4 regions of the Micromonospora sp. NPDC048909 genome follow, and region 3 is predicted to be linked to each of the others. Evidence: riboswitches for the same ligand, from Rfam matches in the RefSeq annotation. Region 3 holds a riboswitch; each other region holds the start of a gene.

Region 1 (7,522 bases), on a different contig from region 3:
GCCACGGGCCGGTAAACCGGTCCAGGTGGCGAGCATCAACAACATGCCGGTCGCCGGGTTCCGCAGACCCAGCTGATCCATCCGTGCCACGACGAGGGCCCCCGGTCGAATCGACCGGGGGCCCTCGCGTACGTGCCGACGGCTAGCGGGGCGCGCCCAGCGGTGACGGGAGCAGCAGCACGTCGTCCAGGTTGACGTACATGATCCGGTGGCCGAACTGGATCTGCGCGTACCGCAGGTCACCGCGGATGACGGTCCAGTCGCCGGGCGACGACCCGTCGAAGGTGACCGCCCGGTAGTACTCGCTCGGCACGATCCCGCCGAGGGCGTACCGCTGCCCGGCGGCGAAGGTGTACTGCAACGGCGAGATCGTCTGGTAGGGCACCCCGGCCGGATAGGCCGCCTGCTCCGGGTAGGCCCGCCCGTAGACCGGCACGGTCGCCTTCCCCGGCCGCGGAGTCACCACGAAGCCGGTCGCCCACTTCGCGGTCCGCACCGCGGCGGGGTTGTGGAACCACGCCTTCTGGCCGAGGTACCAGATCGCCGTCCAGTCGCCGCGCACCTCGGCCACCGCGTACGTCTGCCCCGCCGAGGCGCGGGCACCGTGGTCCGAGATGTACATGGTGTCCGGTGTGCCGTCTGGCCGCTCGGCGAGGTCGTTGACGAGCGGCGCGTCGTGGCTGGGCGCGCTGTGCAGGATCACCGCGGACGAGCCGCGCAGCGGGCAGGGCTCGGCCGGCGGCGGCGGGGTCGGCACGCCGGGCGGCTGCTGGTTGCAGCCGATGAAGGCCGGCCGGTTGGTGGTGACGTCCGGGTCGATGGTGACCAGGCCGGTCCAGGCCGTGCCGGTGGTCCGGAACGGCGCCCTGAGCAGGTCGAAGTAGTGCGACCAGTCCCAGTAGGGGCCCGGGTCCCAGTGCATTCCGGCGACGGTGGACGCCACCGTGCCGGGAACGTTGTCGTGCCCGATGATGTGCTGCCGGTCCAGCGGGATGTTGAATCGCAGCGCCAGGTGCCGCACGAGCTTGGCCGAGGCCCGGTACATCGCCTCGGTGTACCAGGTGCCGTGCCCGGCGAAGCCCTCGTGCTCGATGCCGATGGACTTGGCGTTGACGTACCAGTTGCCGGCCTGCCAGCCGACGTCCTTGGCCTTGATGTGCTGGGCGACGTGGCCGTCCACCGAGCGCAGCGTGTAGTGCCAGCCCAGGTAGTCCGCCTGCTGCACCAACCCGACGCTGGGGCCGTAGTAGCCCTCGGTGTCGTGGATGACGATGTACTCCAGCTTCTGCTGCGCCGGACGGTTGCCCAGGTCGTGGTTGCCGTAGTCGCCGGCGCCCGGGCCGTACTTCTCGTAAGGCGCCGGGATCCACTCGCAGCCGAGGCCGACCGGGCACTCCAGCCCGTCCGGCCGCTCCGCCCGACGTAGCCCGAGCTGGTGCAGCCCGGACTGGTCGGGGCTGACCGCCCGGGCGGCGAGGGTGACCTGGTGGCCGTCGTCGGTGCGGCGGCTCGCACCGGAGCGGAGCTGGTCGTACACCTCGTCGGCGAAGGCCGCGGCGGTCTCCTCGGTGTCGGCGCCCGAGTAGCGGGCGACCGCGCCGTACCACGCGGCCGGGTCGGTCCTCGCGCCGAGCGGGCCGCCGAGCTCCCGCTGGTACGCGGCGAGCAGCGCGGCGCCGCCGCGGATGTTGGTGGCCGGATCGGAGCGGAGCGCGTCCACCGTCGCGCCGGTGAGCGTGGCGGCGGCCTGCATGGTCTGCACCGCGGCGGCGAGCGGGGCGTTCCTGCTCGCGGCGGCGCCGGCCGGCGCGGTGACGGTGAACGGTCGGGACTCGTCACCGCGCGGGTCCTCGTGCGCGTCGACGTGGAAGCCGGCGGGCTGCGACGTGACGTGGGCGACGTCGGTCAGGTGCAGCGGCCCGAACCCGCCGCTGGTGCTCGGCGTGCCGGCGTGGGTGTCCCAGCGGGACTCCAGGTACGAGACGCCGAGCAGGACGTTCTCCGGTACGCCGTACTCCGCCGCCGCGGCGGCGTACTGCTGCTGGCGGTCGTCGGGCGGCGCGGCGGTGGCCGGGCCGCCGCCGAGTGGCACGGCTGCCGCGGCCGTGACCACGGCGGCGGTGAGCAGGGCGCGCCTGCTCCTCGACAGGGTTGAACGGTGCATCGAACCCCCCAGGTCGGACGGGTAGGGATGGGGTCACCTTGGCCCTGGCGCGACCACTGCGTCAATACCTTTCCATCTATCAACATTCACGGAAGGAAATCTTCATGACGGACCGAGGGTGCGCCACCGCGACTCGGGTACGGAGTGTCACGGCCCCATGGGTTGCGGATCGATAACGACCATCTCTACTCTGGTCATTCGTCGGCCCGCCAACAGTTCCGTCCAGCCGGGGCGGTAACGGTCCGACACCGCCGAGTCGCTCGCGAGCGAGCCGGGGACCCAGGTTTCCGGGGTGAATCCGCAGTCACTGCGGTAGGGCGCCTACCTTCCCGCCCGAACCCGTCAGCTAACCCGGTAGGCGGTCAGGAAGAAGGAGTCCGGAGCCCGGTGGCCCACCAAGCCCCGCGGCCTCCGTCCGAGTGGCCGGCGACAGCCGGCCCGGTGACGGTTGCGCCGCGCCCACGCTGGTCCCGCTTCACCCTCATGCTCGCCGCACTGCTCGGCGTCGCCGTCGTCCTGACCGGTGGCGCCAAGGCGGCCCACGCCGACCCGTCGGTCGCCGAAATCGAGCGCCAGATCGACGAGGACTGGAACAAGCTCGAACCCATCATCGAGCGGCACAACGCCACCCGGCAGGACCTCGCCGCCAAGCGCAAGCAGGCCGACGCGCTGGGTGCCCGGATCAAGCCGCTGCAACTCCAGGTCGACCAGGCCATGGACAAGGTCAGCGCGCTCGCGGTACGCGCGTACAAGGGCGAGAACGTCCTCACCATCAACGCCGTGCTCGGCAGCCAGAGCCCGAGCGAGGTGGTCGGCCAGCTCGAGCTGCTCGACCGGTTCGCCCACAACCAGCAGCAGGACGTGCAGCAGGTGGCCAACCTGCGCGACCAGCTGGCCCGGCAGAAGGCGCCGCTCGACGAGATGGTCGCCCAGCTCACTCGGACCGAGGCCCAGCTCGCGGCCAAGAAGAAGCAGATCAACGCCGAGATCGACCGGCTGCAGAAGCTCCGGATCAAGGTGTACGGCAACGGCGGCGGCGGTTCGCTGCGGCCCGCCCCCTGCCCGGCAACCTATCCGGGTGGAGCCGCCGGCACCGCGGTCAAGTTCGCCTGCGCCCAGATCGGCAAGCCCTACGTGTGGGGCGCCGAGGGCCCGAACTCGTACGACTGCTCGGGCCTGATGCTCGCCGCCTGGGCGAAGGCCGGGGTCTCGCTGCCGCACAACGCGGCCCAGCAGAGCCGGGTGACCAAGAACGTCAGCCGGGCCGAACTGCGCCCCGGTGACCTGGTCTTCTACTACAGCGACATCCACCACGTCGGCATGTACGTCGGCGGTGGTTGGGTGGTGCACGCCTCGCAGGCCGGCGTACCGGTCAAGATGAAGAAGGTCGACGACGGCCCGATCCACAGCTACGGCCGACCCGGCTGATCCGCGTACTGATGAAAGGGCCCGCTCCGATGCCGGAGCGGGCCCTTCGTCGTGCCGGGATCAGCGGGTCGGCCAGGCGCGCCAGTTCTGCCAGGAGCGGCTCGGGGTCGGGCCCCGCTGGCCCTGGTAGCGCGAGCCGTAGACGGCCGAGCCGTACGGATGCTCGGCCGGCGAGGAGAGCCGGAAGATGCAGAGCTGCCCGATCTTCATGCCCGGCCAGAGGGTGATCGGCAGGTTCGCCACGTTGGACAGCTCCAGCGTCACGTGGCCGGAGAAGCCCGGGTCGATGAAGCCGGCGGTGGAGTGGGTCAGCAGGCCCAGCCGGCCGAGGCTCGACTTGCCCTCCAGCCGGCCGGCGAGCTGCTCGCCGAGCGAGATCACCTCAAGGGTCGAGGCGAGCACGAACTCCCCCGGGTGCAGCACGAACGGCTCCCCGTCGGGCACCTCGACCACCGAGGTCAGGTCGTCCTGCTGCATCGCCGGATCGATGTGGGTGTAGAGGTGGTTGTTGAAGACCCGGAAGAGCCGGTCGAGGCGTACGTCGATGCTCGACGGTTGCACCAGGGTGGGCTCGAACGGCTCCAACCCGAGCGTGCCGGCCTTGATCTCGGTGACCAGGTCGCGGTCGGAGAGCAGCATCGGACCACCATAGCGAGGCCCGCCAGGACGGCCGGATCCGGTGCCGGTGACCAGCGCGTCGCGGTCGCTCCTCGTACATTTGTTCGATAGAATGTCGGCATGGCTTCCTGGTCCGAATTCGCCGCTGACGAGCCCCGCCTCGCCAACGGGATCCGCGTTCTCCTGCAGCAGTACGGTCCGGGCTTCGGCTACCTGGCCACGGTCCGCGCCGACGGCGGGCCCCGGGTGCACCCGGTGTCGCCGGTGATCACCGACGAGGGGCTCTTCTGCTTCGTCATCGACTCGCCCAAACGGCGCGACCTGGAGCGCGACGGGCGCTACGCGCTGCACTCGTTCCCGCCGGAGGAGAGCGACGACGAGGCCTACGTCGCGGGCCACGCCCGGCCGGTCACCGATCAGGCCCGGGTGGCCCGGCTGGCCGCGAGTGCCGGGGCGGCGCCGCAGGTCGACTGGCGGCTCTTCGAGTTCACCGTCGACGTGGCGATGCTGGCCCGGCGTGACTCGGGCAGCGCCGGCGGGCCCGCCGAGGGCTTCGGCCGCCCCGCCGTCCAGGTCTGGCTCGATCCGCACGCGGCCGACCGGCCGGCCGCGCCGACACCGGTGCTGGCCGGCGCCGCCCGATGCGACGCCCACCGCTCGGCCGCCTGAGCACATCCCGGGGAGGAAGAAGCCGGTGCCGGCCCCGTCGCGACGGGGCCGGCACCGGTGGTACGCGGAGAGGCTACGCGGCGCGGTAGGCGTTCCACGCGGTCAGCATCCGGCTCGCCTGCCCGGCGGTGAACTGGTACATGCACGAGTCGTAGGTGTAGTCCATGAAGTTGGTGATCGGGTCCAGGCCGGTCGCGGTGCAGGTGTCCCGCCCGGTCGGGCACTGGTAGGCCGGCGAGGCCTCGGCCGGGGTGTCGCTGACGCTGTCGCCCTGGCCGCCGCAGCCACCTTGGAAGGTGTGGTAAAGGTTCAGCCAGTGGCCGACCTCGTGGGTGCCGGTGTCGCCCTGGTTGTAGTTGGTGGAGGTGCCGCCGGGCAGCGACTCGCCGAGCACCACCACGCCGTCCGTGCTGCTCAGCTTCCGCTGCGGGAAGGTCGCCCAACCCAGCAGGTCGTCGCTCAGCTCGCCCAGGTAGACGTTGAGGGTGTTCTTGCCGCCTTCGCGCAGCGCGGTCTTCATCTGCCGCTCGGCCGACGAGCCGTACACGATCGGGTACCAGGCCGGGTTGGTCACCCGGTTGATCTTCGTCAGCTGGAAGCCGAAGGCGGTCGCCGCGCCACCGGTGCCGCCGGCGTAGGCCTGGTTCAGCACGCTGATCTGCGAGTTGATCATCGAGTCCGGGATGTTGCCGCCGGCGCGGGTGCTGTCCCGCTGGATCACGTGCACGACGACGGGAATGGTGACGGCGGCCAGCGGGGCGGCGCCGGCTCGCGTGTTGCTGCGCTCCCGCAGCGCGGCGGCCAGGTCGGCCTCCCGCTCCCGGGCCTGCTTGACGGTCAGCTCGTTGGGTTCGTGCTTGGCCGCGCTGCCCGCCTTGACGCGGGCGTCCGAGTGGACGTCGGCCGGCTCCGCGCAGGTCTCGGCAGGGGCGGCGGCGAAGGCCGAAGCGGCCGGAACGACGCCCACCGCGGCGGTGCTGAGCAGCAGCGCGAGGGTCGTCGACGCGACGCCGGCGGCACGCCGGGTCAGCAGGTTGGGACGGAGTCCCATGGGCCCACCTCTTTCTGTCGGCGCGGCAGGGGGTGTGTCACGCCGTGGCTGAAACGTGTGGCCGACGTTACAACCGATCGACAGATTTGAGAACGGCTATGCCTTGTCGCGGGGAAACTTTTCCCTGCCCAACGCGCGCCGGTGACCGGCCCGGCCGGCAACCGACCCGCCTCCGCCGCCCGCCTCGCCGAACGGGCGTCCGGCGCGCCTCGCGCCGAGGGGTACCTGGGTGCACGGGGCTGGTGACTCAGGTACAGTGGTCCCGCTTGCGGGTGTAGTTCAATGGCAGAACATCAGCTTCCCAAGCTGACAGTGCGGGTTCGATTCCCGTCACCCGCTCCACGCGAAAGGCCCTGGTCAGGACGCGAGTCCCGGCCGGGGCCTTCGACGTTCTCGAGCCGCGAGCAGCGGCCGGGTCATCCACGGGCCACCAGGCACGCTTCCTACCTGTCGTCCTGCCCTGGGCCTTCGGCCTGTCCGAGGTGTCAGCCCCGCCTTCTCGCTGCTCTAGATTGTCTTCTATGCGTGACCGATCCTGGGAGCTGACTCACCGTGACCGTGAGATTCGGTTGGACGCACTGCATGCCCTCTTGACTGGGGCAGAGAGAGGGGACGCGGCTGCGAAGCAGGTCCTCAAGGAGATCGTGACCGGGTACCGGAACTTCGACCCCGAGATCTACTCCCGCGCGTTGAATCTCCTTGTGCTGTTCGGTGACGAGTCGCTGGCCGATGCGCTCCTTGCTGCGCTTGCCGACGAGGAGTACGGATGCCAGGCGTGGGCGGCGACCGGCTGCGGGATCCTGCGCCTTCAGGCGGCCGCCCCGGTGTTGATCGACCTACTTCGCCACCCGGATGCTTTCGCCCGCGAGAGCGCCTGCGAAGCCCTGGGAGAAATACGCGATCCCACTGCGGTCACGCCCCTCGCGCAGGTGCTCGATGACCCAGCTGAGCACGTCAGAGCCGCCGCCGCGTACGCCCTGGCTGACATCGGCGACGACGAGGCGATCGAGCAATTGTGGACTGCGCTGGAGTCGCCCCGCCGGCCCGTGCGTGCCGGCTACCTGTCGGCCGCACTGGCGCGCCCTGCCACCAAAACGCTCAACCGCCTGATCCAGGCGACCTCACACGACGATCCGGAAGTGCGCTTCTGGGCAGCACGAGCACTCGGCGCTACCGGCGACGATCGAGCCGAGGAACTGTTGACGCACCTTGCGGCCGAGGACCACGCCAGGGTGCGAACCGGCGCGCACGTCAGTACCGCCGCGAAGAAGGCGCTGAAGACGCTGCGGAACATCCGCGAACACCGGCGGAAAGCACGCGCCCGAGCGCCGCGCGGATGATCTCGGTTTGGTGTTGCGGGTTAGCGGTGCCGACGGCACCGCAGGCGTTTCGGGCATCGCGGTCGGTTCAGCGCGTCCTGCCAAACCGACGGTTCGGGCCGATCAAGGCTCCCGCGGCAGGGAAGCTGCGGCGGCGATAACCTCCGCGACGCACTCGTAGTCCTTCACCAGGGGGCCGACCATGCGCGGTTCGGGCTCGACCGCCTCGACTAGCCCACGCACCAGATCGTGAATCCTGGCCTCGTGCGGCGG
Region 2 (7,522 bases), on a different contig from region 3:
TGTCCGTGGTTGGTGAGGAAGGTCCAGTTTCGGGGGCTCCCGTACCCGCTCGTACTCGTCGCCATGGCCGTCATGGTATGGCTCGCCGGCGTTGCCCGTCGCCTTGGCCGGTGCTGCTGAACACCTGAAACGCATATCACGTATCCCTTGACGTATCTTGCGCTGAGTGTGACTGTGGATCACAGCCCGCGTCCGTCAGCGGCCGGGGGTGACGGTGACCTGGCCGATCGCGTGGGAGTCGAGGTGCGGGCATGAGCGGACCCGGATCGCCCGGAGCACACCCGGGCGCCCAGCGCGTCCCCGACGCGTCGGACGGTGTCGCGTCGCCACCCGACCCGGAGCAGGCCCTAGCCGAGCTGCGGGCGGGCAACCAGCGCTTCGTCACGGGCGCCCCGCGCCACCCGAACCAGGACGTCGAGCGGCGGGCCGAGGTGGCCGCCGAGCAACACCCGTTCGCGGTGATCGTCGGCTGCGCCGACTCACGACTCGCCGCCGAGATCATCTTCGATCGCGGCCTGGGTGATCTCTTCGTGGTCCGCACCGCCGGGCACACCGCCGGTCCGGAGGTGCTGGGCAGCGTCGAGTACGCGGTCAGCGTGCTGGGCGTCCCGCTGGTGGTGGTGCTCGGGCACGACTCCTGCGGCGCGGTGCAGGCGGCCCGGGATGCGGTCGCCACCGGCACCCCGCCGCCGGGACACCTCGGTGCGGTGGTGGACGCCGTGGTGCCCAGCCTCCGCCGGGCCGCCGCCGAGGGTGTGGACGACATCAACGGGATCGTGGACATCCACATCGCCCAGACCGTCGAGGCCCTTCTCGGCAACTCCACGGTGCTGGCCGCCGAGGTGGCCGGTGGGCGGTGCGCGGTGGTCGGCATGTCGTACCGGCTCGCCGCGGGTGAGGTGCTCCAGGTCGCCGAGGTGCCGGCGGGGGGATCCATCGCCCCGGTGGGCCTCGACGCGCCGGCGGGCGCCTAGCAGGGTCGACCCCGGCCCGCCGGTCGTGGGCGGTCAGCTCGCCCGGGTACGCGAAGGGCCGCCCCACGAGCGCGGAGCGGCCCTGTCGTGCGGATGTCGCTAGAGCAGCGACATGTGCACGTGGTCGGTGTGGTTGGAGGGCCCGCTGTAGGACTTCCAACCGGTCGCCGGGAACCAGATCTGCCTGTTCCAGATCACGTAGTAGATGCCGAGCCGGTCGGCGTTACGGATCAGGAACGCGGCCACGTTGTTGCCGTACATCCGGGTGTCGTTGTTGTGCCACGGCGCGAAGCCGCTCTTCTGCAGTGACCAGTCACAGGCGCGGCCCTTCGGGTGCTCCCACGGGCCGCCGGAGCGGTAGCAGCCGACGAACCGGTTGAAGCCGGCCCGCTTGACCTCCTTGTACGCGTGCAACGTGCGCGGGGTGACGCAGCCGGAGGTGGTGGGGTCGTTCTCGGAGCACGACTGCGGCTTCCAGTCCCCGTCGGCGGTCCGGCCCGGGCCGATCCGGGCGACCGGCGAGGTGGCCGAGACCAGGCCGCCGGTGAAGCCCTTCCCGCCGACCAGCGCCAGCGCCTTGTCCGCTTCGCGCTTCTGCTTGGCCATCACCGCGGTCTGCTTCTGCTGCTCGCGTACCTCGGCGTCGATCGCGAGCTTGGCCAGTTCGGCCCGGCTCTTGATGGCGTTGACCTTGGCAAGCTTCTGCCCGTTGACCAGGTTGAGCTCGTCGAGGCCGGCGGCGCGCTGGACGAACGAGTCCGGGGCCTTGCTCTCCAGCAGCACGGCCATCGCGCCGATCCGCCCGGTGCGGTAGGACTGAGCGGCGATCTGCCCGACCTGCGGGGCCAGCGCGTCCAGCTCGTCCTGCGCCCGCTTCACCTCGAGGGCGAGTTCCAGCTGGCGCTTCTTCGACTTCTCCAGCTTGATCTTGGCCGAGGAGTAGCTGCGGTTGGTCGCCTCGATCACGTCGTTGAGCAGCTTGGGCTCGCCGTCCTCCTCATGCCCGGAGGGGGTGCTCGGGGTGGGCGCGGCGGACGCCGGGAGGGGCCCGGCGAGCACGGCCAACGCGGCGAACACGGCCACCACAGGTGTCAACCAGCGGCGTAGGGGTGCCGTCACAGTGTTCCCTTCCATCGACCGCCGACCGGGTTAGCTGACGGGTTCGGGGCGGAAGTGGCCCCTACCGCTGGCGCGGATTCACCCCGGGTACCTGGGTTCCCGGTTCGCCCCTTGGCGATTGGGCGGTGGTACCGCAGGCGCCGCTGCGCGCCTTCGTCGGTAACCGGCAGCGAGGTTACCTGAGAGTCGACCCGTGGATCTACGTCCGGATGCCGACTAAAACCGTCATTTCGCCATTGCGCTGGGTGATCAGTGACGTGGTCGTCAGGTCGTGGGACCCGCCTGATCACGCTGCGGAGTGTCACCATGCGCTGTCTGTGCTCCTGTCCGGGTCGGGCCACCACTTCCGGGTGGCGGGGGATGGTTCCGGATCTCCGGCCGGACCGGGCCGACCCGCACCGAGCGCCTCCAACGCCTCGGCCCGGTCCGGCGCCGGCCGGGCGGCGGGGGTGGTGGGAGTGCCGTCGCCGGCGCGCTCCGGCGTTCCGTCGTGACCGGCCGTGGTCACCAGCGCGGCCAGCGCGGTGGTCAGCGGTACGGCGGCGATCAGGCCCAGCGTGGCGACCGCGCTGCGGACGATCTCCTGGGCCAGGAACTCGCTGGTGAGGATCTGGCTCACCCCGCGGGAGTCGGCGGTCAGCAGGAGCAGCAGCGGCAGCGAGGCGCCGGCGTACGCCAGCACGATGGTGTTCACCGTCGAGGCGATGTGCGCCCGGCCGACCCGGGTCGCGGCCCGGTAGAGCTGCCGGCGGGACAGGCCCGGGTTCGCGTGGGCCAACTCGGTGACCGTGGCCGCCTGAGTGACGGTGACGTCGTCGAGCACGCCGAGTGAGCCGATGATGATGCCGGCCAGCAGCAGGCCGTGCAGGTCCACGTCGGCCTGGAACATCGACAGCGTGGTGGCGTCCTCGCTGCCGAAACCGGTGAGGTGGGTGGCGGCGGTGGCCAGGGTGCCGAGCAGCCCGGTGAGCACCAGGCTGCCCAGGGTGCCGAGCACGGCCACCGAGGTCTGCGCGGTGATCCCGTGCGTCAGGTAGAGCACCACGAACATGATCAGCGCGGCGCCGACCACCGCGACCAGCAGGGGCGACCGGCCCGCGCTGATTCCGGGGAGGACGAAGGCGAGCAGGATGGCGAAGCTGGCGGCCAGGCCGGCGAGTGCGGCCACCCCACGCCACCGGCCGAACGCGACGATGGCGGCGGCGAAGACGACAGCCAGCCAGATCAGTGGCGTGCCCCGCTGGTGCTCCGCGATGTTCCAGCTGCTCGCCGTCGGATCGGCCGGATCGGTCAGCTCGACCAGGATGATCTCGTCGCCGGCCTCGACCCGTGGCGCCCCCGGACCGGCCGGAATCGGGGTCTGCACCTGCTGTCCGGCGGCCGGGCCGGTGTCCACCCGTACGCTGACCGTGCCGCAGGGTTCCGACCCGGTCTCGGGCGCGCCCTCGGGGACCTCCGGCGCGGGCGGGCAGGACTCGCTCACCACCCGGGTGACCGTGCCGTGGTAGCGCGGCACGTCGGCACCGGCCTCCGGCTCGGGCGAGTTCCAGGGCCAGAGCACCAGAGCGGCGACCACGGTGGCGAGGACGAGGGGGACCACCGTCGCGACGAGGATCCGTCGCACCCGGGGCGGGGTGGACGGAGCGGGACGGGTGTGGTCGGCGCCCAATGCGAGTCTCCCAACGAATCCGAGGCGGGGTACGTACCGGCGGGGCGAACGGTTCAGCGCCGCCGGACGACCACCGGGGTAGGCGCCTCGGATGGCGCCAGGGTGGTGCGACGGTGACCCACCGTGAGCGCGACGCCCGACCGGTTCCGGCCGCGGGCGGCGGACGGTGCCCGACGGTGCGGTCGGGCCGGACGGTGCGGGATCCGGAGAGCCATTGTCGGAATGCTAACCAGGTGTGGCCGACGCCGCCGCTCGCGTGGGGCGGTGTCGGGGCACCGCATGCCGGGGAAGGTGCCCGCCGGGCCGGCCGGGCGGGCATGGTGGAGGCATGCCCGTGCACCCGCGATCGCCGGAGCCGGATCACGGCACCTCCGCGCCCGCCCCGCCGCGGCGCGGTCATCCGGGGCGGGGCGGACCCGGTGGCCGGCCAGCTCACGACAGCCCTGCCGGGCCGGCGGGTCACGACGACCACGCCGCTCCGGCCGGCCGCGAGAACCAGGCCGGGCCCGTCGGGCCCGCCGGGCGCGACAGCCACGACAGCGACGCCGGACCGGCCGGGCAGGACAGCCCGGCCGGGCACGACAACGGGGCCGGCGACGACAGCCACGCCGGGCGGGCCGGGCGCGGCGAGCACGCGGGCCACGGCGGGCACGACAAGCACGGCGGGCACGACAAGCACGCCGGGCACGACCCGGAGATGTTCCGGCGGCGGTTCTGGCTCTGTCTGCTGCTCACCGTGCCGGTCGTGGTCACCAGCCACATGGTGATGGAGTGGTTCGGCTACCGTCTGGAGTTCCCGGGCCGCTCCTGGGTGGGGCCGGTGCTCGGCTCGGTGGTGTTCTGGTGGGGCGGCTGGCCGTTCCTGGTCGGCGCCGTACGCGAGGTCCGGGACCGGGCGCCGGGCATGATGCTGCTGATCGCCATGGCGATCAGCGTCGCCTACGTCGCCTCGCTCGCCACCAGCCTCGGCGCCTTCGACCTCGACTTCTGGTGGGAGCTGGCCGCGCTGGTCACCATCATGCTGCTCGGTCACTGGCAGGAGATGCGGGCCATCGGGCAGGCGCGGGGAGCGCTGGCCGCGCTCGCCGCGCTGCTCCCCGACCAGGCCGACCGGGTGACACCGGACGGCGGGGTGGAGTCGGTCCCGGTCGTCGGGCTACGGGTCGGCGACGTGGTGCTGGTCCGGCCGGGCGGCCGGGTGCCGGCGGACGGCCGGGTGGTGGACGGCGGTGCGGAGCTGGACGAGTCGATGGTCACCGGGGAGTCCCGGCCGGTGCTCCGATCGGTCGGGGACCGGGTGGTGGCCGGCACGGTGGCCACCGACTCGGCGCTTCGGGTCCGGGTCGAGGCGGTCGGCGAGCAGACCACGCTCGCCGGCATCCAGCGGATGGTCGCCGAGGCCCAGCAGTCCAGCGGGCGGGCGCAGGTGCTGGCCGACCGGTTCGCCGCCGCGCTCTTCTACCTGGCCACCGCCACCGCCGTGGTCACCGTGCTGGTCTGGACGCTGCTCGGCCAGGTGGACGAGGCGGTGGTCCGGGCCGTCACGGTCCTGGTGATCGCCTGCCCGCACGCGCTCGGCCTGGCGATCCCGCTGGTGATCGCGCTATCCACCGCGCTGGCCGCAGGGTCCGGGATCCTGGTGAAGGACCGGCTGGCGCTGGAGCGGATGCGGACCGTCGACGCGGTGCTCTTCGACAAGACCGGGACGCTGACCCGGGGTGAACACGCGGTCACCGACCTGGCGGCGGCGCCCGGCACCGACCGGGACGAGCTGGTGCGGCTCGCCGCCGGGGTGGAGTCGGACAGCGAGCACCCGCTGGCCCGGGCCATCGTGGCGGCGGCGGACCAGCGCGGCGGGGCGGCGCGGGCGACCGGCTTCCGGTCCCTGCCGGGCCGCGGCGTGCAGGCCACGGTCGACGGTACGGAGTACGCGGTCGGCGGGCCGGCGCTGCTGCGGGAGCTGGGCGCGCGGCTGCCGGACGAGCTTGGTCCGGCGGTCGACCGGTGGGCCGGCCGGGGCGCGGCGGTGCTGCACCTGGTCCGGCTGCCGGACACGGTGCTCGGTGCGTTCGCGTTGACCGACGAGGTGCGGCCCGAGGCGCGGAAGGCGGTCGCCGAGCTGCGCGCCCAGGGCGTCGGGACCATCGCGATGATCACCGGCGACGCTCGGGCGGTTGCCGAGGCGGTCGCCGCCGACCTCGGTTTCCGCCCCGGCGACGAGGTCTTCGCCGAGGTGCTGCCGGCGGAGAAGGACGGCAAGGTGACCGAGCTGCAGCGGCGCGGGTTGACCGTGGCGATGGTCGGCGACGGGGTGAACGACGCCCCGGCACTGGCCCGGGCCGACGTCGGCATCGCGATCGGCGCCGGCACCGACGTGGCGATCGAATCGGCCGGCGTGGTGCTCGCCTCCTCGGACCCGCGCGGCGTCACCGCGGTGATCCGGCTCTCCCGTGCCTCGTACCGGAAGATGCTGCAGAACCTGGGCTGGGCGGCGGGCTACAACGTGGTCGCGTTGCCGCTGGCCGCCGGGGTGCTGGCCTCGGCCGGGGTGGCGCTGAGCCCGGCGCTCGCCGCGGTGCTGATGTCCGCCTCCACCATCGTGGTGGCGCTCAACGCCCAACTGCTGCGCCGGGTGCGCCTCGGCCCGGCCGGCGACTGACGGTCAGCCGCGCTTCATCAGGCGACCGACGGCGGCCATCATCTCGGTGGCCATCTCGTCGGCCCGGCCTTCGGCCGCCCCCTCGTGCATGCAGTGCCGGGCGTGCCCGTCGAGCAGGCCGAGCGCGACCTTGTCCAACGCCGCCTGGATCGCGGAGATCTGGGTCAGCACGTCGATGCAGTAGCGGTCCTCGTCGACCATCTTCTCGATGCCGCGGACCTGCCCCTCGATGCGCCGCAGCCGGCTGAGCAGTTGGTCCTTGCTGGCGGTGTACCCGCGGATCGGGGTGGGAGTGGTCATGCCGACAAGGATAGCCTACCCCTGGGGGGTATGGTACGGTCCTGTGGTGGCCGATACCCCCACCGGGTACCGGTACATCGACAGGGCGGCTGTCCGCCCCGCCTCACCCCCTGCGGGTGCGGCTGGGCGGCGGAAGGAGAGTTCCGATGATCACCACGACGTACCAGGTGCAGGGCATGACCTGCGGGCACTGCGTCAGCTCGGTCAGCGCCGAGGTCGGCGCCATTCCGGGCGTCAGCGACGTCCAGGTCGACCTGGCCACCGGCCGGGTCGCCGTCACCAGCGAGAGCCCGCTGGACGCCGCGTCGGTGCGCGCCGCGGTCGACGAGGCCGGCTACGAGCTCGTCGACGCCTGACGGCGTCGGACGAAGATCGAGGTATCACGATGAACACCGGAATGAAGCTGGGCGGCTTCGCCCTCGGGCTCGTCGCGGTGTTCGGCGCGGCGTACGGGGTCGGTCAGGTGGTCGGCCCCGTCGCCCCCGCCGCCGAATCCCGCCACCAGAGCACCACCGGCGCCGGGCACGACACCACCGGCGACGCCGGACACGGCGGCGAGGAGGGCACGGACGCCCACCTCCCCGGCGGCCTGCTCGTCTCCGACCGCGGCTACACCCTCGTGCCGGTCGCCACCTCGGCCGGCGAGTTCGCCTTCCGGATCACCGGTCCGGACGGCCGGCCGGTCACCGGGTACGACGTGGCGCACGACAAGCGGATGCACCTGATCGTCGCGCGCCGCGACCTCTCCGGGTTCCGGCACGTGCATCCCGAACTGGGGTCGGACGGCACCTGGCGGGTCGC
Region 3 (7,522 bases):
CACCGGCGTCCGGAGACGGGCGGTGACCTGCAGTGGCGTGGTCATCCGGCCACCACCTGCCGACCGGTGCCGAGCCGCTCCAGGGCGTCCAGGATGCCGTCGGCGCCCGGGTTGACGTCGGGCGGGGAGAGGTGGCTCCAGGCGACGGCGCCGTCCGGGTCGAGCACCACCAGCGCCCGGGCGGCCTCGCCCCGCGGGGTGTACGCGCCGTACGCGCGGGCGACCTCGCCCTTGGGCTCGAAGTCGGCCAGCAGCGGGAACGCGATGCCCTGGCTCTCGGCGAACGCCCGGTGCGACCAGATGCTGTCCACCGAAATGCCGAGCACGGCCGCCCGGTAGCGGTCGAACTCCGGCATGGCGGCCTGGTAGAGCGCCATCTGGTCGCCGCAGACCGGGCTCCAGTCGGCCGGGTAGAAGGCGAGCACCACCGGCCGCCCGCGGTACCCGCCGGGTCCGGTGTGCTGCCCGTCCGGGGTGGCCGGCAGGGAGAAGTCCGGCGCCGGCCGCCCCGGTCTGATCAGCCCGTTCGGATCAGTCATGGCTCCCACGCTCGCCCCCGGGCGGGTGAGGCCGGCTCACCCGGCCCGGGTGGTTCAGTGCAGCACCGGGGCGACCGCGATCTGGTTCTGCACCTCCCGGATTCCCGGCGCGGACCAGGCCACCCGCTCCACCTCGGCCCGTTCCGGGATCGAGTGGACCAGTCCGGACAGCACCACCGTGTCGCCGTGCACCCGTACGGTGACCCGCTCGGCCTCGCTGGCCCGGTTGCGGGCGAGCGCGTCGACTATCCGCTGGACCAGTTCGTGCCCGTCCGGGCGGATGGCCGGGCGGACGGTGATGCCGTTGCTGACCCCCTGCACGCCGCGCAGTCGGCTGACCACGCGTTCGGCGGCCCGCCGCTGGTACTCCCACTCCACCTCGCCGTGCATCGTCACCCAGCCGGCGGAGACGGTCACCTGCAGTTGCTCGACCGGGACGAACGCGTCCCACTCCAGCGCGCTCCCCACGTCGGCAGCGATGTCCGGATCGGCGCGTTCCGCCCCGCCGGGCAGTTGGACGGTCAGGTCGTTGGCGACCGCCCGGACCATGGCCACCCGGTGCGCGGCCCGCTCGGCCGCCCACTTCTTCGCGTAGCTGTCCACCCGGCCGGTCAACGTGACGACGCCCTCGGCGACGGTCACCCCGATCTCGTGGGGGCGTACCCGTGGTTCCCAGGTGAGCTCGTCGAGGACGTCGGACTGGATGTCCTGGTCGGTACGCGTGATCGTCGCGGTGGCCATCTGTCCCTCCTGAGGTTCGTGGGGCGGCACGCACCCCGGCCTGCACCGATCCTGTCGCCTGCCGGGGTGAAACCCCCTCGCCCGACCGGGGTGAGCCGGTGCGGCGGCAGTGGGGCGAGCGACCCGGTGGGCGCCCGTCGGGGAGGCGGGGCGGCCGGCCGGGTCGTACGCTCGCCCTGGCCACCCCGAGGAGGTACGACATGAGTCCGATCAGGACGGCATATCTCACCGCCGCGCGCTCGGCCGTCGGACTGCTGGGCGACCCCGCGGTCGCCGCCCGCTGGAACACGCCCAGCGCGCTCGCCGAGTTCGGCGTCGCCGGCCTCGCCGGGCACCTCGCCTCGCAGGTCTTCCAGGTCGAGGCGGTGCTGGCCGAGCCGGTGCCGGAGGGCGACCCGATCGGGCTGCTCGACCACTACGCGCGTGGGAGCTGGGGCGGCGCGAGCGTCGACGACGAGGTGAACGTGGGCATCCGTCGGGCGGGGGAGAAGATCGCGGTGGCCGGAGCCGCCGCGCTCGTCGAGGGGACCGCGGCGGCGGTGCAGCGGCTGGCCGAGGCGCTGGCCGACGAGCCGGCGGACCGGGTGGTGCACCTGGCCCGGGGCCCGTGGTCGCTCGCCCTGGACGACTTCCTGACCACCCGGCTGATGGAGCTCGCGGTGCACTCCGACGACCTGGCGGTCAGCGTCGACGTACCCACCCCGCAGCTGCCCGCCGAGGTGATCGACCCGGTGCTGTCCCTGCTCGCCCGCCTCGCGGTGCGTCGACACGGCCAGCCGGCGGTGTTGCGGGCGCTGACCCGGGCCGAGCGGGCCCCCGCCCTGATCAACGCGTTCTGACCCGGGCCGAGGGGGCCTCCGCACTGATCAAGGCGCGCCGACCCGGCCGACGCACACGGGCCCCGACCGACGGTGGTCGGTCGGGGCCCGCGCGTCGGGTGGCTCGGGCGGTCAGCCGTCCTGACCGACCGGGGAGTTCGGCCGGTCCACGTCGACGAACTCGATGTCGTCCGCGGCGCGATCCTCGCGGCTGCCGGCGGCCCGGGCAGCGGTGCCGGCGGCCCAGCCGACGGCCGCGCCCACCAGCGCGGCGCCGATCAGCAGCGTCCAGGGCAGCGCCGGCCGACGGCCGGCGAGCGCGTCGAAGGCGAGGCTGGCCCGGTGGCGAGCCTCGTCGGCGGCGGAACCGACCAGGTCGCCGGCCTCGTCACCGAGGCGATGACCGCCGCGGCGGGCGGACCGGGCGGTGTCCCGGACGCTGTCCCCCGCGGCGTTGACGGCAGAGACCAGCTGCTGCCACGCCTGGTCCGCGATCCGCTCGGGCTTGTTGCGGCGGTCCACCAGGTTGGTTCCGAACATCGTGATTACCTCCTCGGGTGCCGGAGTCGGCGGCCACTTCGGACTCCGGCGTCTGTCCAGCGCCTCACGGTTCGCCTACCCGCCAGTGCCCCGCCCGCCGGCGCCGCAAACCCGCCCCCTCGGGCGGTGGGTTCAGTGCAGCACGACCACGGCCGCGCCGCGGGCGAAGTCGTCGTCGTCATCGTCGTCGTCGTCTCCGCCGCCGAAGCCGCAGGCCAGGGCGAGGGCGAGCAGGGCGGCGACGCCGGCCAGCCCGGCCAGTCTCTTGATCATCGATCGTCCTCTCCGTCACGGTGCACTCCCGGCCGATGCTAGGCAGCGCCGGCAACCGCGCGGACCGCCCGCGCGCGGCCCCGGCGTGCCGGGGGCGGGGGTGGGCGCGCCGGATCCGCGCCGTTCCGGCCGTGGTGGCGGGCACCGGTTACTCTGGTCCGGCGACGCGCCGGTTTGGCGATTCGCTGAACGAACAGACGAAGAGAAAAGTCCGGACAAGGGTGACGAAGTGTGCCCTGATCCGCGAATTGCTCATCCTGAGGGGTGGCGACCGAGGGCGTCGGCGGAATACTCTCGGTCGCGGCCCGCGTACTGATGAGACGCCCGGGGGACGGGCGGGTGGAGGTGCTCGCGTGAGCCTGTCGATTGTGAAGTCGGTTCTGTCCGGTGGTGTCGTGGAGATCGCCCCGCGCGGCGAGATCGACGTCGACACGGCGTACGAGGTGCGCGAGGCGATCGCCGAGGTGCTCGCCAAGGGGCGCCCGGCCCGGATCGAGCTCAACATGCGGCTCGTCACCTTCATCGACTCCGTCGGCATCAGCGCGATGGTCGCCGGCTTCCAGACCGCCGAGGTGAGTGGGGTCAAGCTGGTGGTCACCGAGCCGAGCCGGTTCGTGCACCGGCAGCTCTGGGTGACCGGCCTGCTCGGGCTCTTCGGCGCGCCCGAGCCCTACTACGCCGGCGCCGCCACCCCCGAGGTGCTTCCCGGCGCCTGAGCCGTCCGGGCGTTGCCAGCCCGCCCGGCGTACGCGACGATCGGGCGACCAACGGCGGCGGGGAGACGGTGTGCTCAGGCGAGACTCGTTCAGCTACACCGTCCAGGCGCGTTGCTCGCTCGCCGAGGCCACCGCGCTCCTGTCTGACCTGCGCCGGCAGGGCGAACTGCATCCGCTGATCATCGAGGTGCGGCAGCTCCCGCCTCGGCCCGGGGCGCGTGCCAGCTACGCGATCAGCGACCGGTTGGCCGCCGGTCCGCTCCGGTTCCGGACGACCTACCAGGCAGACCTGCTGGTCAGCACGGACGACGAGATCGTCATGGTGGCCCGGCAGTGGCCGGCCACCACGGTGCGCAACCACACCCGGCTCCGCGCCGAGCCCGGCGGGCTGGTCCGGATCGACGTCGAGATCACCCTCGCCGCGCCGGCGCCCCTGTTCCGGTACGCCTTCCGGCAGGCGCAGGCGGCGCACCTGGGCCTGGCCAGCCGGCTCGCCGCGGTGCTGGACGCGGCCCCGGGCGGCCCGAGCGCCACCGACTGACGGTCAGCGCGCCGGGCGTCCGGCCACCGCCGAAGGGCGGCGGCTCGCCACCGGCGCGGCCGCCCGGCGCGGCCGGCCCCACGGCTTGTAGGTGGAGAGCACGGTCGCGATGATCATCAAAGTGGTGGACACGGCGGGCGCGATCACCAGGTCGGCCCGGTCCCTCGACGGCAGCGTGGCGCCGAGTTCTCCGGCGGCGCGTAGGTTCGGCGTGAGCAGCAGCAGCACCAGCCCGACCATCACCGTCGTGATGAGCAGCTTGACCAGCACCCAGCGGTGCCGCAGCAGTCCCCACGGGGTGAGCAGCGCGCTGGCCACGCCCACCAGCCAGACCAGCACGCTGAGCGGGGCGAAAAGGGCGGTGCCGATCAGCGCGGCGACCGGGTAGACCACGGCCGGGTCGGCGCCCCGCTGCACGGAGATGCCGAGGGTGAGCAGGACCAGGTCGGTGCCGAGCCACCCGAGCGAGGTGACCAGGTGCAGCGTGAGCAGCGCCTTGCGGGTGCGGGGCGGTATCCGGGTCATGCCGCCGATGCTGCCCGCGCGGGCCCGCCGGTTCGTCCGGCGACCGACGACACCTCGGCTACGCCCGGCGACGTAGCGCTGCCGGTGGCGACGCCACGGCGTGCGTACGCCGGGCGGCCCGCGGTGCGGACCGCCCGGCGGGCCGGGTCAGTAGACCGACAGGTGCACGTGGTTGGTGTGGTCGCTGGACGGGTCTCCGCCCGCCCCGCTGTACGACTTCCAGCCGCTGCTGGGTAGCCAGATCTGCCGGTACCAGATCACGTAGAGCACGGCGAGCCGGTCGGAGTTGCGGATGAAGTACGCCGCCAGGTTGTTGCCGTAGGTCTTGTCCCCGCCGGTGGCGTCGCCGCCGAAGCCGCCCTTCTGCGCGGCGAAGTCGCAGGCTCGACCCTTTGGATGCTCGCCCGAGCCACCGTTGCGGTGGCAGGAGACGTACCGGGTGAAGCCGGCCGCCTTGGCCTGGTTGAGCGCGTGCAGCGTGCGTGGGGTGATGCAGCCGGTGGCCGGGGTCGGGTCGTTGACGCTGCACGACTCCGAGGGCCAGGAGCCGTCGGAGTTGCGCCGGGCCGGGGTGGCCGTCGCGGTGGAGGTGCCCCGGTTGGAGACGTCCGCGGCGCGGGTGGCGTTGTTGTTGGCGACCGTCAACGCCCGCTCGGCCTGCTCCTTCCGCTTGGCCATCACGGTGACCTGCTTGCGCTGCTCGCGGATCTCGCCGTCCAGCGCGGCCCGGGTCCGGTTCGCCTCGTCCCGGGTGGCCAGCAGCTCGCGCAGCACCCGGTCCTCGTTGGCGGCCACCGCGTCCAGGGCGGCGGCCCGGTCCATGAAGCCGTCCGGGGAGCCGCTGTTGAGCAGCGCCGACATCGCGCCGAGCCGGCCGGTGCGGTAGGCCACCCCGGCGATCTCGCCGACCTTGCCGCTGCGCACGTTCAGCTCGGCCTCGGTGGTCTTCAGCTCGGCGCCGAGCTGCTGTTGGCGCTTCACCGACCGGTCGAGTGCGCTCTTCGCGTCGAGGTAGCCCTTGCTAGCCGCCTCGAGCTGGGCCCGCAGCGCGGGGGTGCCGCCCTCCTCGTCCTGCCCGGGGGCCGCGGCGAGCTGCCCGGCCGGGGGAGCGGCGCCGGCGGCGGTGCCGGGGGCGATCGCGACGCCGAGGGCGAGCGTCGCGGCGATCAGGGCCGCCATTCGGGCGGCGCGTCGTCGTACGGGTGCCACTGGTGGCATGCACATGTCCTTCCGTCAGCCGCCGACCGGGTTAGCTGACGGGTTCGGGACGGAAGATCCCTACCGCTGACGCGGATGCACCCCACGAACGTGGTTCCCCGGCTCGCCGTGCGGCGATTAGGCGACGGTCACCGCCGGCGCCGATGGGCGCCGCCTGGCGGAGGCCGGGACCGAGCCTACCGGTGCCAGGGCGACCTCTGCAGCAGAAGTGACAGAGGGTGCTGCTGTGGTTACCGGAAAATCCGGCGTAAGCGGACGATAGCCACCCTGAATTAAGAGAGTCCTCATCACCACTCCACCGACCCGCAGGCCCCGGAGGTCGCTCCGGGCTCGATCTGCAACGTGGCGTGCTCGATGTGGAAGTCCTCGCTGAGCGCCGTCCGGGCGGCGGCGAGCACCGCGCCGACGTCGGCCCCGGGCGACATGGTGAGGTGCGCGGAGGCCACCTCCATGCCCGAGGTGAGCGTCCAGACGTGCAGGTCGTGGACGCCGGCCACGCCGGGCACCTCGGCCAACCGGTCGTGCACGGCGGTCACCTGCAGGTGCTCCGGGGCGGCCTGGACCAGGATGCGGACCGCGGCCCGCCCGAGCCGCCAGGTGCGGGGCAGGATGAACACGCCGATGGCCACCGCGACCAGCGGGTCGGCCCACCACCAGTCGGTCACCGCGATGAGCGCCGCCGCGCCGATCACGCCGAGCGAGCCGAGCAGGTCGCCGAGCACCTCGAGGTAGGCGCCCTGCAGGTTGATGCTCTCCCGGGCGGCCGAGCGCAGCAGCGCGAAGGCGCCCAGGTTGGCCAGCAGGCCCAGCGTGGCCACCACCAGCACCGGGCCGGCCAGCACCTCCGGCGGGTCGCCGAAGCGGCCGACCGCCTCGACCACCACGTAGACCGCGACCCCGGAGAGCAGGACGGCGTTCGCCAGCGCGGCGAGCACCTCGAGCCGGTAGAGGCCGAAGGTGCGTTGCGGATCCTGGTTGGCGTGTCGGCTGGCGGTGATCGCGGCGAGCGCCATGCCGATGCCGAGCACGTCGGTGAACATGTGCCCGGCGTCGGAGAGCAGGGCCAGCGAGCCGGTGCGGAACGCGGCCACGGCCTCGACCACCATCAGGCCGCTCAGCAGGGCGAAGGCCGCCCAGAGCCGGCCACGGTGATGCTGCGCGGCGTTCGCCACCGACCCGTGGTGGTCATGACCTGCGCCCACCAACTCACCCTCCGCCGACGGTCCGGACCGGTCAAATATATGCTCACATTGCTATGTGTGCAAGTAATCGACCGCGCTCAGTGGCGGCGGTGCCTCGCACGGTGTCAGCCGGTCGGGTCGATCGTGGTGAGCCGCTGGGTGGCCCGGGAGAGCGCCACGTAGAGCGTCCGGACGCCCGAGCCGGGGTCGGCCCGGATCTCGCTCGGCGCGACCAGCACCACCCCGTCGTACTCCATGCCCTTGGCCTCCAGGCTGGTCACCACCTGCAGCCGGGGAGCGTTCAGCGGGCCGAGCCAGCCGGCCACCTCGTCCCGACGCGGCACCGGCGTGATCACCCCGACCGTCCCCTCCACCTCGCCGAGCAGCGTGGTCACCGCCGCCATGGTGGCGGTCCGCACCTCGGTCGCGG
Region 4 (7,522 bases), on a different contig from region 3:
GGCGGGCGGGAAGGTGGTGGCGCGCACCTGCTCGTCGAAGCGGGTGGCGCTCTCGCCGTCGGCGAAGGCGTGCCCCAGGTCGTGCTTGGCGAGGAAGGCGAGCATGGTCTCGTACCGGGCCTTGTGCCCGTTGTTCATCGCCGTGTAGTCCGCCTCCGCGTACAGGTCGGCGGCGTCGACGTCGGCCGACACGTCCTTCATCACCCGGTGCGGGATGTCGAAGTACCGGGCCAGCTCCAGGGTGCGCGAGTCGTGCGCGAAGAGGTAACCGGGCGTCCCGGCGATCAACGCGGTGATGGTGCCGTGGATCCGGGTGCCGAAGGCGAAGTCGAACCCGGAGAGGTAGTCCATCCAGGTCCACGGGTCCACGAACATCCGCACCTTGTCCTCGGTGAAGAGGGGGTGCGAGGTGTGGATCGGGATGGCGCTCTTCTTGCCCCGGTCCTCCGGCGCGTCGCCGTAGAGCAGGGTGCCGAGGGTCTTCAGGTCCTGCGGAAGGTAGCGCAGGTTCGGGTACCGCTGGTGGTGCGCGGTCACCACCTTCGCCATCGACTTCACGTACGGCGAGATGGTCAGCGCGACCCGGTCGTGCGGCTCCAGGGTGGCCTTGCGCTTCTCCACCCGCAGGCTGTCACCGTGCAGGAACATCGACGGGCAACCGATCACGTCGACCGCGGAGAAACCGAGGGTGCGCAGGTAGCTCTCGGTGATCTCGCCCCGCACACCGATGCTGTGCGAGCGGTCCAGCACCGCGCGGACGAAGCGGCTCACCACGTCGTCGATCGGGCGCAGGTACTCGCGGTCGCCCTTGACGTCGGTCTGCACGCCCACCCCGAGCACCACCACCGGGATCTTCAGCCGCTCGATCAACTTGGTCATGGTGACGATGCGGTGCGCGTAGCTGCGGCGGAACGCGTTGGCGAGCGGGATGACGTACACGTCGTACTGCTCGTTGATCTTGTCGGCGTCGCGCAGGTCGATTTTGAACTCGGTGGAGGTGATCTCCGCCGTCGCCGTCCGGAGCAGCTTGTGCGCGGCGTGGCTGAAGACCAGGTTGCCGTTGTTCTCGCCGATCCAGTTGCCCTCGAAGGCCTCCTCCGGCGAGTAGACGTCGAAGGGCCCCTTCTTGGCCCGCATGAGGATCCGCTGGTGCATCGGTGGCTCCACCTCTCGTCCGTCCGCGGCGGCGTCCGACTCCGGACACCGGCCCCGACAGGGTTGGGGAGGCGGTACGTCCGACACCTCCAGGCCCCGAGATATTAGGCCACGCGACAGCGGACGAACACCCACGCGTCACCCTCGTCCACCCGGCTGGACGGCGTCCACCGACCGGGCGGGTAGGGTGCCCGAACGGACGGCACTGACCGGGAACCACCGCACGGCGGCGGCCTGCGCCGCCCACCGGACCGCTGGGAGGAGAGGTACGTGCTGGTGACGCCGCGCAGGGTGGAGGACCGGCCATGACGGGCGCACCGACGACCGTGGCGCCCGGCCGGACCGCACCGGCCGGCCGGCTGCCCTCCCTCACCGGACTGCGCTGGATCGCCGCGCTGCTGGTCTTCGGCTTCCACGCCGGCACCATGCGGATCATCGCCGAGCCGGACTACCAGGGCGTGGTCAACAAGGTGTTCAGCCTCGGCCTCTCCGGGGTGCAGTTCTTCTTCATCCTCAGCGGGTTCGTGCTGGTCTGGTCGTACCGGCCCGGCGAGCGTCGGCGGGACTTCTGGCGCCGGCGGGTCGCCAAGATCTACCCCAACCATCTGCTGCTCTGGGCGCTGGTGCTGCTGGTCGGGCTCTGGTTCGCCGACCCGGTCAACCCCTCGGCGGCGGTGCAGAATCTGCTGCTGATCCAGGCGTGGAACCCGACGCCCGGCTACTTCTACAGCGTCAACACGGTGAGCTGGTCGCTCTCCTGCGAGTTCTTCTTCTACCTCTGTCTGCCGCTGGTGCTGCCCTACCTGCGCCGGGCCCGGCCGTGGCTGCTCTGGGCCGTCGTGGTGGCCGTGCCGCTGCTGATCCTGGCGCTCTGGCCGGCCCAGGCGCTGGTGCCGGAGGCCGACCGCTGGTGGTTCACGCAGATCTTCCCGCCGGTGCGGTCGCTGGAGTTCTGGATGGGCGTGGCCGCCGCCGAGCTGATGCGCCGCGGCCGGTGGCGGGGCCCCCGGCTCACGTCGGCCAGCGTCCTCTTCGTCGCCACCTGGGCGGTCGCCGCCGCGTGGGTCCGCGCCGAACTCTGGGCCGCGCTGCTGTCGGTGGCGTACATCCTGGTCATCACGGCAGCGGCCGACGCCGACGTGCGCGGCCGGCGCTCACCGTGGCGGTCCCGCCCGATGATCTGGCTCGGCGAGGTGTCGTTCGCCTTCTACCTGGTGCACGTCTTCGTGATGATGACCGTGCTGCGGCTGACCGGCGACTGGGGCGTCGGGCTGCCCGGCTGGCGCGGGCCGGCGGTGGTGCTCGGCTTCCTGCTGCTGAACCTGGTGCTCGCCGGGCTGCTGCACCGCTACGTCGAGATGCCGATGATGCGTCGGCTCGCGCCACGCCGGCGGGCCCGCCCGGCCGACACCGCGCCGCCGGCCGCGCCCCCCACCGCGCCGCCCGCCACGGTCACCGTTCCGGCGCCGCGCGCGGGCACCGCGACCCCCGCCGACCAGCCGGCGTACGTCGAGTCGCGCTGAGGCTGTCCACCCTGGTCAGTGCCCTCGGCGCGGCGTCGGCGACACGCCCGTCACGCGATGCGACCCGGCGGCGCCGACGGTAGCGTGGTGCCGTGCCTTCCGTCGCGCTCACCTGTCCCCTGTGGTGGGTCGCGCGATGGGCGGCCCGGCTGCTGACCAGCCTCGCTGTCCTCGGTGCCCTGAGCCTGGGAGCGTCGGCCACGGACGCGCCGGCGCCGGCGGTGGCGCCGGTGGCCGGCTCGGTCGCGGGGCACCACGCCGGCGCCGACGACACGCTGGCCGCCGAGCAGCGGGTTCCCACCGGCGTTCTTCCCTCCGTGGTGGCCGGTCCGGCCGCACCGGCGCCGGCTGGCGCGTCGACCGTGGTGGTCGCCGCGGACGTCCGGCCGCCGCTCTCGGCCACGCCGGCCGCCCGGGCGCCCCGGGCCCCACCGGCCGCCTGATCGCACCCCGCGCAAGCCGCCCGCCGCCGCGCCTGTCGAACCTCCCCGCCGCGCCCGCCCGACGACCCGATCCGGGCTGTTCCACTGCCCCAGCTCCGGGCAGCCCGACAGTGGCCCGCGATCACGCCGGAAGCCCCGGCCGTCCCGCACCCGCCTCCGCTGCCCGTTAGGTGCCGTCAATGGAGAAGACCGTCCTCTACCAGTTCCTGATCGAGGTGCCGCAGGCCGCCGCCATCTGGTCGGCCCTGCTGGTGCTGGCCCTGACCGTGCTCACCGTGCTGGTCGCCCGCCCCGAGCGCGACCGACCGGACGACACCCCGCCTGCCGCCCCGACCGAGCGGGAGCTCGCCGCGGCCGACGCCGCCGACCTGCGCCGGTACGCCGACGAGGTGGCCGTCGCGGCCGCCGGGGCCGCGCAGACCGCCCGCCGACGGCGCGCGGACTGGCTGGCCACTCAGGCCGAGGCCGAGCGGGCCTGGACGGCGTACGACGAGGCGGAGGCCGTTGCCCGGCGGTTCGCCGGCGCGGGCGCGTTCGGCCCGCCCAGGACACCGCACACCCCCGCCGAGTACGCGGCCCGGGAGCGGCACCTGCACCGGGCCGCCACGGCGGCGCACTGGCGCGGCGAGCTGACCCTGCGGCAGCTCGGCGACGTGCTGGCCCACCGCAACGGCTGGGATCCCCGGCGGCACCCGGTCGAGCAGGAGGTCCTGCTGGCCCGGGTGATCCGGGACGGCAAGCTGGCCGAGCACCGGGCCGCGGTGCAGCGGGAGCGGTCGGCGTGGCGGGACGCCGAGTTGGCCGCCGAGTCGGCCCGGACCCTCGCCGCCGAGGCGTACGCGGCGGCGGCGCGGCTCCGGCCGGCCCGGGTGCCGGCGCCCCGCCGGGCCGAGGGCATCAGCGCCGCACGGGCCACCGTCGGGCGTTGGCGGCCGGCCCGGGTGGGCTGATCCGACGATTGTTCCGTGACCCCGGTCACAGAGCGCCGGAAACGGTCAGCCGGAACAGTGGGCACCAATCTCGCAGGGGTTCCGGGGCTGTTGTCGCCGACCTGTCCGATTGTCGCCCTCCGGTGCCGGCAGAACTGCTCGTCCCATTGAGTCACGCCAGTGTCCGTACGCGCAAAAAAAATTATCATGATCGACGTTTACGCAGGTGGGTAAGGGTTGGCAGGGTCCATACCTACCAGTAGTGTCGGCGCGTCCGGTGCGGTAACCGATCGCAAGAGGCGACGCCGCGCCGACCCGCCTAATCGAGTTCCACGAGCCGGGGACCCACAAGCATTTCCGGGGTGAATCCGCGAGCCACGGCCCGCGGTAGGGCGATCTTCCCGCCCGAATCCGTCAGCTAACCCGGTCGGCGGTGTCGGAAGGAGTTCAATCCTCGTGTCATCCGCTCCCACCCCTTGGTCGTCCCCACCTCTCCACGGCACCGCGGTGCCCGCGCTCGCCCGCCCCGTAGCGGCGAGCTGACCCCGGCACCCGCGTCTTCCGCCCGGCCACCGGGCGTTCCCCTGAGCGGTCCACCACCCGCGGACGAGATCCGCGCGGTCACGCCTGCCTGTCCTCGGACGCCGGCGCGGTGCGTCGCTCTTCCCCTCAGTCCGTGGAGGATCCCGTGAAGCACACCCTCAAGCGCCAGCTCCGTCGTCTCGCCACCCAGCGTCCGGTGCAGGTCGCCGCCGCGTCCGCCGCGGCGCTGGTGCTCGCGTCCGGCACCGGCGCGCTGCTCCACAACGGCGACGACAAGCCCGTCACCCAGCACGCCTCGGCCTCGGTGGCCGAACTGCGCAGCGACAGCGTCGCCTCCCGGGGCGAGGCCCGGACCAACCCCTCGACCAGCAGCTCGCCGTCGACCGCCGCGCCGTCGGCGGCCAGCCCGGCGCCTGCGGTCAAGAAGGCCGTCGACCCCGACCTGACCCGCAAGCCGGAGCCGCCGAAGCCGCCGGCGAGCAAGATCCTGGACTACGACTACCAGGCCCAGACCACGTACTTCTACTGCGGCCCGGCCGCCACCCGCAACGCGCTCAGCGCCGCCGGGATCGAGCGCAGCCAGGACGCCCTGGCCACGCAGCTCGGCACCACCGAGATGGGCACCAACTCCGCCGAGGACACCACCCGGGTGCTGAACGCGGTGGTCAAGGGCGACCCGTACCGGACCCGGATGTTCCCGGGCGCGCCCAGCCCCGCCCAGATGGACCGGCTCCAGGCCGACGTGGTGGCCGCGGTCAGTGACGGGCGCGGCGTGGTCGCGAACATCGTCGGCGACGCCACCGACGTCGACGGTGGGTGGCACTCCTTCTCCGGCGGGCACTACATCGCCGTGGTCGGCTACCGGGACAACGGCCGGACCGTGAAGATCGCCGACTCGGCGAACCCGGCGGTGCCGTCGTACTGGATCACGACCATCGACCTGGCGAACTGGATGGCCACCCGCGGCTACTCCGCCTGAGCAGACAGCAGGACGTCGGGCGTCGGCTCCCTCAGGGAGCCGGCGCCCGCTGCGTTGGTGGGCGGAATCCTGTCGGATCCGCTACCTCCGGCTGTCGTCCGCCGACCGGACACTCGCCCGGCAGCCGGGCCGGTGGCACACTGCGGACCATGGTCGATGACACCGGTACCCGCGCCGACCGCCAGCCCGTCCTGCTGCTGCTGCACGGGCTGGGCGCCACCGGCGAGGTGTGGCTGCCCTGGGCGCCGCTGCTGGAGAGCCGGTGGGCGGGACGGTGGCTCGCACCGGACCTCGCTGGGCACGGCTGGTCACCGCCGCTGCCGGCGTACTCCTTCGGCGCGCTGGCCGAGCGGGTCGCCGCCGCGCTGGCGCCGGGCGACCGGTTGGTCGTGCTGGGGCACTCGTTGGGCGGCGTGGTCGGGCTGGCGCTGGCCGCCCGGGCCACCGGGCTGCCCGTGGACGCGGTGATCGGGCTCGGCATCAAGGCCGTCTGGTCCGAGGCCGAGCTGGACAAGGCCGGCGAGCTGGCGACCCGACCGGTCACCTGGTTCGCCAGCCGGGACGAGGCGGCCCGCCGCTACCTGCGGGTCTCCGGGCTGGCCGGGCTGCTGCCGCCGGACCACCCAGTGACCGAGGCCGGGCTGCGCCAGGTCGACGGTCGCTGGCGGCTGGCCATGGACCCGGGGGCCTTCGCGGTGGGCAGGCCGGACCTGCCCGCCCTGCTGGCCGGGACCGACGTGCCGGTGCTGCTCGCCCGGGGTGAAAACGACCCGATGGTCACCGACGCGCAGCTCAAGGAGCTGGGGGTGCCGGTCGCCACGCTGCCCGGGCTCGGCCACAACGCCCACGTCGAGGATCCGGCCGCGGTGCTGGCGTTGGCCGACCCGTACCGCTGAGCCGCCCGACGGGCGTGTGCCGGCGGCTCAGGCGGTGGGGGACAGCGGCAGCGCCTCCGGCTCGACCGGCAGCCCGGCGCGCGGGGACGGCGGGCTCCAGCCCGGCTCCAGCTCCCGCCGGGCGGCGTCCAGGAACGCGTCTGCGTACGACTCGGCGGGGAAGTCACCGAGGTAGCGCCGCCGGGTCACCCAGCGCTCCGGCGCCATCGGGTCGGCGCCGAGCAGCCGGTCCAGCATGTCGTCCAGGTTGGCCATGTCCCGGCGCAGCACGTAGCCCGCGCCGGCCAGCGGGAACCGCTCGGTGAACCGGTCGCCCTCGCCGCCCATGTCGGTCACCGCGAACGGCTTGCCCGAGTAGAGGTAGTCCGAGATCACCCCGGAGACGTCGGAGATCAACGCGTCGGAGCGGTTCACGCACTGCACCAGGCTCAGCTCTCGGCTCGCGGCGGCGCCCCAGATGTGCGGCCGCCCGGTCCGCGCCCGATCCGCCGACAGCAGCTCGGTCAGCCGGCCCAGCTGCCGGGCCGAGGCCGGGTTCTGCGCGGTGTACGGGTGGGCGCGCAGGATGACCGTCGCGCCCCGGTCGAGCAGCCGCCGCAGCAGCGCCTCGGCCACCGGCAGCGAGCAGTAGTCCGCGTCCGCGTGGTGCCCGGTCCAGGTCGGGGTGTAGAGCACCGTCCGGGGCGCCTCGGCGGGCAACGGCTCCGGGCGTACCTCGATCGACTCGACCTGCGGGCGGCCCACCACCACGAACTTCTCCGCCGGGATGTCCACCCCGGCCCGGGCGTACCGGTCGATCGCCGCCGGCCCGGCCACGAAGATCCGGTCGAAGATCGCGGAGACCGGGTTGGCGCTCGGCGCCTTGTCGCTGTCGCCGTGGTGCAGCTGCACGTGGGTCAGCTGGGTGAACCGGATGAGGTGGGCGTTCTTCGCGCCGTGGTTGACGTAGAAGGCCACCTTCAGGCTCGGCACCAGCACCTCGTCCATAGCCCGCAGGGTGGGGCAGTAGACGACCGGGGCGGTGGTGGCCGCGGCGACCGGGGCCAGGAACTCC

What was found. Region 3 has a riboswitch for cyclic di-AMP ahead of AB0C04_RS07095 (hypothetical protein). Riboswitches for the same ligand answer to the same signal wherever they lie in the genome.
Region 1: another riboswitch for cyclic di-AMP. It lies ahead of AB0C04_RS01355 (NlpC/P60 family protein); the one in region 3 lies ahead of AB0C04_RS07095 (hypothetical protein).
Region 2: another riboswitch for cyclic di-AMP. It lies ahead of AB0C04_RS03630 (hypothetical protein); the one in region 3 lies ahead of AB0C04_RS07095 (hypothetical protein).
Region 4: another riboswitch for cyclic di-AMP. It lies ahead of AB0C04_RS23715 (C39 family peptidase); the one in region 3 lies ahead of AB0C04_RS07095 (hypothetical protein).

Annotation. Positions count from the first base shown of each region.
Region 1 covers NZ_JBEZFU010000001.1:276,022-283,543, forward strand. The annotation lists gene AB0C04_RS01345 (NlpC/P60 family protein) at 1-76, shown strand, start outside; gene AB0C04_RS01350 (N-acetylmuramoyl-L-alanine amidase) at 143-2,164, opposite strand; cyclic di-AMP (ydaO/yuaA leader) riboswitch at 2,404-2,539, shown strand; gene AB0C04_RS01355 (NlpC/P60 family protein) at 2,606-3,592, shown strand; gene dcd (dCTP deaminase) at 3,653-4,231, opposite strand; gene AB0C04_RS01365 (pyridoxamine 5'-phosphate oxidase family protein) at 4,331-4,879, shown strand; gene AB0C04_RS01370 (zinc metalloprotease) at 4,953-5,930, opposite strand; tRNA gene AB0C04_RS01375 (tRNA-Gly) at 6,199-6,272, shown strand; gene AB0C04_RS01380 (HEAT repeat domain-containing protein) at 6,575-7,270, shown strand; gene AB0C04_RS01385 (hypothetical protein) at 7,373-7,522, opposite strand, start outside.
Region 2 covers NZ_JBEZFU010000001.1:753,968-761,489, forward strand. The annotation lists gene AB0C04_RS03620 (MarR family winged helix-turn-helix transcriptional regulator) at 1-74, opposite strand, end outside; gene AB0C04_RS03625 (carbonic anhydrase) at 252-974, shown strand; gene AB0C04_RS03630 (hypothetical protein) at 1,074-2,093, opposite strand; cyclic di-AMP (ydaO/yuaA leader) riboswitch at 2,097-2,228, opposite strand; gene AB0C04_RS03635 (YibE/F family protein) at 2,395-3,762, opposite strand; gene AB0C04_RS03640 (heavy metal translocating P-type ATPase) at 4,460-6,421, shown strand; gene AB0C04_RS03645 (metal-sensitive transcriptional regulator) at 6,425-6,721, opposite strand; gene AB0C04_RS03650 (cation transporter) at 6,868-7,077, shown strand; gene AB0C04_RS03655 (hypothetical protein) at 7,107-7,522, shown strand, end outside.
Region 3 covers NZ_JBEZFU010000002.1:184,616-192,137, forward strand. The annotation lists gene AB0C04_RS07050 (DsbA family protein) at 1-45, opposite strand, end outside; gene AB0C04_RS07055 (redoxin domain-containing protein) at 42-539, opposite strand; gene AB0C04_RS07060 (BON domain-containing protein) at 594-1,280, opposite strand; gene AB0C04_RS07065 (maleylpyruvate isomerase N-terminal domain-containing protein) at 1,481-2,119, shown strand; gene AB0C04_RS07070 (hypothetical protein) at 2,231-2,638, opposite strand; gene AB0C04_RS07075 (hypothetical protein) at 2,771-2,911, opposite strand; gene AB0C04_RS07080 (STAS domain-containing protein) at 3,265-3,627, shown strand; gene AB0C04_RS07085 (SRPBCC family protein) at 3,698-4,168, shown strand; gene AB0C04_RS07090 (hypothetical protein) at 4,172-4,693, opposite strand; gene AB0C04_RS07095 (hypothetical protein) at 4,841-5,911, opposite strand; cyclic di-AMP (ydaO/yuaA leader) riboswitch at 5,916-6,045, opposite strand; gene AB0C04_RS07100 (cation diffusion facilitator family transporter) at 6,199-7,113, opposite strand; gene AB0C04_RS07105 (AAA family ATPase) at 7,218-7,522, opposite strand, start outside.
Region 4 covers NZ_JBEZFU010000009.1:182,372-189,893, reverse strand. The annotation lists gene AB0C04_RS23735 (polysaccharide pyruvyl transferase family protein) at 1-1,155, opposite strand, end outside; gene AB0C04_RS23730 (acyltransferase) at 1,461-2,678, shown strand; gene AB0C04_RS23725 (hypothetical protein) at 2,771-3,121, shown strand; gene AB0C04_RS23720 (hypothetical protein) at 3,301-4,071, shown strand; cyclic di-AMP (ydaO/yuaA leader) riboswitch at 4,357-4,498, shown strand; gene AB0C04_RS23715 (C39 family peptidase) at 4,727-5,572, shown strand; gene AB0C04_RS23710 (alpha/beta fold hydrolase) at 5,722-6,468, shown strand; gene AB0C04_RS23705 (CDP-glycerol glycerophosphotransferase family protein) at 6,496-7,522, opposite strand, start outside.